DNA from 2 places in the Streptomyces sp. NPDC048523 genome. Region 2 is predicted to be linked to the other one. Evidence: riboswitches for the same ligand, from Rfam matches in the RefSeq annotation. Region 2 holds a riboswitch; the other holds the start of a gene.
What was found. A riboswitch is a leader RNA that binds a small molecule or an ion and turns the genes downstream of it on or off. The one in region 2 is predicted to bind glycine.
Positions count from the first base shown of each region.

Region 1 (3,546 bases), on a different contig from region 2:
GATCTGGAGGCCGGTGGAGCGGCCTGGGACGAGGCGTCGGCGCGGCTGGTCGGGGCGAAGCTGCGGGCCGACATACGGGCCGGGACAGGCCTCACGGGGTCGGTGGGGCTGGCCGCGTCCAAGATGCTCGCGAAGATCGCTTCCGAGCAGGCCAAGCCGGACGGGCTGGTGGCGATCGAGCCGGGCACCGAGCGGGCGCTGCTCGGGCCGATGTCGGTGCGGACCCTGCCCGGGGTGGGGCCGGCCACCGGGGACCATCTGCGGCGGGCCGGGATCCATACCGTCGACGAGATCGTCGAGGCGGGGGAGGACGAGCTCGTACGGCTGCTCGGGAAGGCACATGGCCACGGCCTGTACGCCATGGCGCTGGCGCGGGACGAGCGGGCCGTGGTGGCGGAGCGGGAGACGAAGTCGGTGTCGGTGGAGGACACGTACGACGTGGACATCCATGACCGGGTTCGGGTGGGGCTCGAGGTGCAGCGGTTGGCGGACCGGTGTGTGCGCAGGTTGCGGGAGGCCGGTCTGTCGGGGCGGACCATCGTGCTGAAGGTGCGGCGGTACGACTTCTCGACGCTGACGCGGTCCGAGACCCTGCGGGGGCCCACGGATGATCCTGCGGTGGTGAAGGAGGCCGCCCTGCGGTTGCTGGAGGGCGTGGACTCGACGGGGGGTGTGCGGTTGCTGGGGGTGGGGGTTTCCGGGCTTGCCGACTTCACTCAGGAGGATCTGTTCGCCCAGGCGGCGGGGGAGGCAGCGGATCCGGGGGGCGAGGAGGTGGCTGATGACGTTCCAGTCGAGGAGCGGGACGTGGTGGTCGAGCGGCGGTGGGTCGCCGGACATGACGTGCGGCATGCCGAGTACGGGCACGGGTGGGTGCAGGGGAGCGGGCTGGGGAGGGTGACCGTGCGGTTCGAGACGCCGGATTCGGAGCCGGGGCGCGTGCGGACGTTCCGTGTCGATGATCCTCGGCTTGAGCCGGCCGAGCCGTTGCCGTTGGTCGAAGTGACGGGTTCACGTCCGCAACACGCATGACGGGTTCGTTGGCGGGCGCGGATGGCCCCAGTGGGGCTGACCGCCGTCGGTGGCCGACGGGGCCGCGGTGAGGCGGTGAAAGGGGTCAGGCCTCCGCGTCTCCCGTGCCGGCCAGCTTGCCGAAGTCCCGGTCCGGGAACGGGGGTGGGGCCGCCAGGTCGAGGCCGTAGTGGTGGTAGAGCTGGAGTTCCTGCTCGGGGGAGAGGTGGCGGCCCACGCCGAAGTCGGGGGCGTCCTTGATGAGGCTGCGGTCGAAGGGGACGTGCAGGGCGCCGTCGACCAGCTCGCTCGGCTCCAGGGGGACGAAGGCGTCCCGGGAGAAGAGGCCGGTGCGTATGGCAGCCCACTCCGGCACGCCCGTCGCGTCGTCGAGGTAGACCTCGTCGACGGTGCCGATCTTGGTGCCGTTGCGGTCGAACGCCTTGCGGCCGATCAGGTTGCGCGGATCGATGTCGGTCTGCACGGGCCCTCCACTTGGTCGCAACTCATCCGAAGCGGTCGTAAGCACTACGAAAGAGCACATCGGGGTGTGCGGCCACTCGAAGACCCGTGCGGCGACCTCGCTGGTAGGCTTGCCAGCGGCTGCTGATCCCGTGCGGGAGAGTCCTCCGGAACCATCGGAGGCGCCGAAGGAGCAAATCCTCCCCGGAATCTCTCAGGCTCACGTACCGCACGGACGAGGTCACTCTGGAAAGCAGGGCGGGTGTCGACGGCTTCCGCTCTCACCGACGGTGAAAGCCGGCGGCCTTCGGGCGGCCGGTGAAGCTCTCAGGTCGAGATGACAGAGGGGGAGGCCGTCGGGGTACCCGTGCCGGGGTACCCCTCGAAGGTCGCGTCAGACCAGGAGGCCTCCGCAATGACCGCCCACCGCATTCCGCTCTCCGAGCTCGAACAGGGAATTCCCTTCGAGCAGCGCCACATCGGCCCTGACCACGAGGCTTGCGCCAAGATGCTCGCGCAGGTCGGCTACGGCTCGCTGGACGAGCTCACGGCCGCCGCCGTGCCCGATGTGATCAAGAACGCCGATGCGCTGGAACTGCCCGGTGCGCGCACCGAGGCCGAGGTGCTGGCCGAGCTGCGGTCGCTGGCCGACCGGAACCAGGTGCTCGACTCCATGATCGGGCTCGGGTACTACGGCACCTTCACTCCGCCCGTCATCCTCCGTAACGTCATGGAGAACCCGGCGTGGTACACGGCCTACACGCCGTACCAGCCGGAGATCTCGCAGGGACGGCTCGAGGCTCTGCTCAACTTCCAGACCATGGTGGCCGACCTCACCGGGCTGCCGACCTCCGGTGCCTCGCTGCTCGACGAGGGGACCGCGGCGGCCGAGGCCATGGCACTGTCCCGCCGGATGGGGAAGAACAAGAAGGGCCTCTTCCTCGTCGACGCCGACGCGCTGCCGCAGACCATCGCCGTGATCCGGACCCGCGCCGAGCCGACCGGTCTGGAGGTCGTCGTCGCCGACCTCAGCAACGGGATCCCGGCCGAGGTCGCCGCACGTGAGATCAACGGGGTGCTCGTCCAGTACCCCGGCGCCTCCGGGGTCGTACGGGACATCAAGCCGCTCATCGACCAGGCTCACGAGCTCGGCGCGCTCGTGACCGTGGCCGCCGATCTGCTCGCGCTGACCCTGCTGAAGTCGCCGGGCGAGCTCGGGGCGGACATCGCGGTCGGGACCACGCAGCGGTTCGGCGTGCCGATGGGATTCGGCGGGCCGCACGCCGGATACATGGCCGTCCAGGAGAAGTTCGCCAGGAGCCTGCCCGGGCGGCTCGTGGGCGTGTCCGTGGACGCCGACGGCAACAAGGCCTACCGGCTCGCGCTGCAGACGCGTGAGCAGCACATCCGCCGGGAGAAGGCGACCAGCAACATCTGCACCGCGCAGGTGCTGCTCGCGGTCATGGCCGGGATGTACGCCGTGTACCACGGGCCCGACGGGCTGAAGGGCATCGCGCGGCGGACGCACCGGTACGCGAACATCCTCGCCGCGGGGCTGACGGCCGGCGGGGTCGAGGTCGTGCACGGGTCCTACTTCGACACGCTGACCGTGCGGGTGCCGGCGAAGGCCGCCGAGATCGTGGCCGCGGCGCGGCGGAACGGCGTCAACCTCCACCTCGTCGACGCCGACCACGTGTCCATCGCGTGTGACGAGACCACCGCGCGGGCCCAGCTGAGTGCCGTGTGGAACGCCTTCGGGGTCGAGGCCGACATCGAGACGCTGGACGCGGCCACCGCGGAGGCGCTGCCGGACGCGCTGCTGCGCGGCGACGCCGTCCTCACCCACCCCGTCTTCCACCAGCACCGCTCCGAGACCGCGATGCTGCGCTACCTGCGCAGGCTGGCCGACCGGGACTACGCGCTGGACCGCGGCATGATCCCGCTGGGCTCCTGCACCATGAAGCTCAACGCGACCACGGAGATGGAGCCGGTCACCTGGCCCGAGTTCGGGCAGCTGCACCCCTTCGCGCCCGCCGAGCAGGCGCAGGGCTACCTCACGCTCATCCGCGAGCT
Region 1 covers NZ_JBICWQ010000016.1:9,208-12,753, forward strand. The annotation lists partial or broken gene ACGFWE_RS41480 (DNA polymerase IV) at 1-1,202, shown strand, start outside; gene ACGFWE_RS41485 (PRC-barrel domain-containing protein) at 1,118-1,495, opposite strand; glycine riboswitch at 1,619-1,713, shown strand; gene gcvP (aminomethyl-transferring glycine dehydrogenase) at 1,889-3,546, shown strand, end outside.
Region 1: another riboswitch for glycine. It lies ahead of gcvP (aminomethyl-transferring glycine dehydrogenase); the one in region 2 lies ahead of gcvT (glycine cleavage system aminomethyltransferase GcvT).

Region 2 (3,546 bases):
TCCGAGGCGATCATCTCGAGGGTGGACTGCTGACGGTCCAGCTCGGCGTCGACCGCGGCGGCGATCTCCGGGTCGAGTTCGTGCAGGGGGGTGTTCAGTGCGGACATCGGGTGCGGACTCCTCAGCCGGCGGAAAAGGCGGTGTACTCGTCGGCGGAGAGCAGGTCGGCCGGCTCCTCCGAGACGCGTACCTTGAACAGCCAGCCACCCTCGAAGGGGGCGGAGTTGACCAGTGCCGGGTCGCTCACGACGTCCTCGTTGACCTCGGTGACCTCACCGGAGACGGGGGAGTACAGGTCGCTGACCGACTTGGTCGACTCCAGCTCGCCGCAGGTCTCGCCGGCGGTCACCGTGTCACCGACCTCCGGGAGCTGGACGAAGACGACATCGCCGAGCGCGTTGGCCGCGTGCTCGGTGATGCCGACCGTCGAGACGCCGTCCTCGGCGCCCGACAGCCACTCGTGCTCCTTGCTGTAGCGCAGCTGCTGGGGGTTGCTCATGGCCTGAATTCTCCTGTACGCGGGGGAGTGCTGGTGAAGGGGGGACTGCGGAAGGCGTGCGTGAGCAGTGACTCTGTGCCCAGCATCACCTACGGCGGCTACTTCTGGCGCTTGTAGAACGGCAGCGCCACGACCTCGTACGGCTCGTGGCTGCCCCGGATGTCCACACCGACACCCGTCGTGCCGGGCGTCGCGTGCGCGGCGTCGACGTACGCCATCGCGATCGGCCTGCCCAGCGTGGGCGAGGGGGCACCGGAGGTGACCTCGCCGATCACCTCGCCGCCCGCGACGACCGCGTACCCGGCCCGCGGGACGCGGCGCCCCTCGGCGACGAGCCCGACCAGGACGCGCGGGGGGTTCTCGGCGGCGCGGGAGGCGGCTGCCTCGAGCGCCTCGCGCCCCACGAAGTCCCCCTCCTTCTCGAACTTCACGACCCGCCCGAGCCCGGCGTCGAAGGGGGTCAGCTCCCGTGAGAGTTCGTGCCCGTACAGCGGCATGCCCGCTTCCAGGCGGAGCGTGTCCCGGCAGGACAGCCCGCAGGGGACGAGCCCGACGCCCTCGCCGGCCTTGGTCAGCGCCTGCCACAGCTCGACCGCGTGCTCCGGCTTCACGAACAGCTCGAAGCCGTCCTCGCCGGTGTACCCGGTGCGCGCGATCAGCGCGGGCACCCCGGCGACCGTGCCCGGCAGACCGGCGTAGTACTTGAGGCCGTCCAGGTCAGCGTCGGTCAGGGACGCGAGGATGCCGGGGGACTCCGGTCCCTGTACGGCGATCAGCGCGTAGGCGTCCCGGTCGTCGCGCACCTCGGCGTCGAAGCCGGCCGCGCGCTCGGTCAGCGCGTCCAGCACGACCTGGGCGTTGGAGGCGTTGGCGACCACCAGGTACTCGGTCTCGCCGAGCCGGTAGACGATCAGGTCGTCGAGGATGCCGCCGTCGGCCTGGCAGATCATGGTGTAGCGGGCCCGGCCGACACCGACCGAGGCGATGTTGCCGACCAGGGCGAAGTTCAGCAGCCCGGCCGCCTGCGGCCCGGTCACGGTGATCTCGCCCATGTGGGAGAGGTCGAAGAGCCCGGCTTTCGTGCGTACCGCGGTGTGCTCGTCGCGCTCGGAGCCGTACCGCAGGGGCATGTCCCAGCCGGCGAAGTCGGTCATCGTCGCACCGAGCGAGCGGTGCAGGGCATCGAGCGCGGTGAGACGGAGTTCAGAACTGCTCATCGGACGGTCGTCTCCAAGGATCCCAGGACATGGGTGTGACGGGCGAGGTATTCCTCCCCATCTGTCATCGGAACCTGAGAGGTTCGCCCCGGCCACACGAGTGGCCGGTGGCTTGCACCGTGGGTGGGGCCACCGTCGAGTCGGCGGCCCGCTTTTCAGATGTGCCTCGCCCGCGCGGTAACGGGGCCTGAGAGATTCAAGGGAGGGACTTGCTCCTTCGGCGCCCGGGTACACGTACCCCGGGACTCTCCCGCGCGGATTCAAGCGGCCGGTATGCAGTTGGCGCCGACATCATTGCACGCATCCGACGCCCACGGCAGGGCCGCCTCGGCCCCTCCCTTCTGTAACCGGCTCGTGACGGTACGCGTACAGAAACACGAGAGATCATCCATTACCTTCTCTTTACGCTCGGTGGGGAGGGGAAGCCCGACCCCGGAGGAGGACGATGACGGTGAACAGGACCACGGCGTACGCGACGACCTCGGGGCTCGCGCTGCCCGAGCAGCCCGCGGCCCCGGCGGTCGAGACCCCGGGGGCCCGCCCGGTCGTCCGTGACCTGCGCGACCGCGCGGGCCGCAGTCCGCACGCCCTGCTCTTCGGCCCCGGGGACCTCGTCGTCATCACCGGCCTGCCCGGCAGCGGCAAGTCCACGCTGATGAGGCGTGCGGTCAAAGGCATCCGGATCGACTCCCAGGACACCCGCGACCGCTGGGACGGCCGGCTGGCCCGCTTACTGCCGTACGCCGCCTACCGCCCCCTGGTCCGGCTCGCGCACTACGCCGCACTGCGCCGCGCCCTGCGCTCCGGCGAGGGAGTGGTGGTGCACGACTGCGGGACGCAGGCCTGGGTGCGGGGCTGGCTGGCCCGCGAGGCGCGGCGCCGGGGCGGCACCCTGCACCTGCTGCTGCTCGACGTCACCGCGGACACCGCGCTGGAGGGTCAGCGCGAGCGCGGCCGGGGGGTCTCGCGGTACGCCTTCCTGCGGCACCGGGGGGCGGCCGCCCGGCTGATCCGCTCCGTGGAGCGCGGCGACCTGCCCCAGGGCTGCGGTTCGGCGGTGCTGATCGACCGGGACGCGGCGGACGTCCTGCGGCGGATCGGGTTCACGGGCTGAGCCACACATCCTCCGCACCCGCTAGCCTTTCAGCCACATCAGCGGTTCACAGCAGGCGGTCACACAGATGGACTTCCCGGCGGATCTTCCCGCGCACTTCCCGGCACAGTCGGCACACCCCCATCCGCACGGCGGATGGCCCGGCAACGAGCTGGAGGAGGTGCTCTCGGCCTCCCTCGGCATGCCCTCGGCGGGCGCCCGGATCATCGAGGTGCTCGGCCGCAGCTTCGTCTGGATCCCCCTGCCGAACGGCGGCGGCCCGCACAGCGGCCCCCTCGACCTGCCCACCCTGGAGATCGAGGGCCAGGCGTACGTCCCGGTCTTCAGCTCCGAGGAGCAGTTCCGCCAGGTCGTCGGCAGCCATCTGTCGTACACCATCGCCCCGGCGGTCGAGTTCGCCCGCGGCCTGCCCCCGCACGTGGGCGTCGCGGTGAACCCCGACGGCGTGGTCGGCGTCCCCCTCCCGCCCGCCGCCGTCGCCGAGCTGTGCCGGGTGGGCCGCACCCCGCTGGACGGGCCCAACACCGGCGGCCGGGTCAAGCTCTACGAGCCGGACTGGCAGGACGACCCGGTCGACTTCCTGGCAGCCGCGTCCGCCGAGTTCGCGGCCACGGGAGTGGTCCTCACGGCCCGCCGCTGCCTGGCCGCCATCGAGACCGCCGACCCGGTCATGTTCGTGGGCGTGGAACTCTCCCAGTGGGAGGGCGACCTGCGCA
Region 2 covers NZ_JBICWQ010000013.1:83,934-87,479, forward strand. The annotation lists gene glyA (serine hydroxymethyltransferase) at 1-107, opposite strand, end outside; gene gcvH (glycine cleavage system protein GcvH) at 122-499, opposite strand; gene gcvT (glycine cleavage system aminomethyltransferase GcvT) at 598-1,716, opposite strand; glycine riboswitch at 1,882-1,979, opposite strand; gene ACGFWE_RS39905 (AAA family ATPase) at 2,162-2,830, shown strand; gene ACGFWE_RS39910 (enhanced serine sensitivity protein SseB) at 2,898-3,546, shown strand, end outside.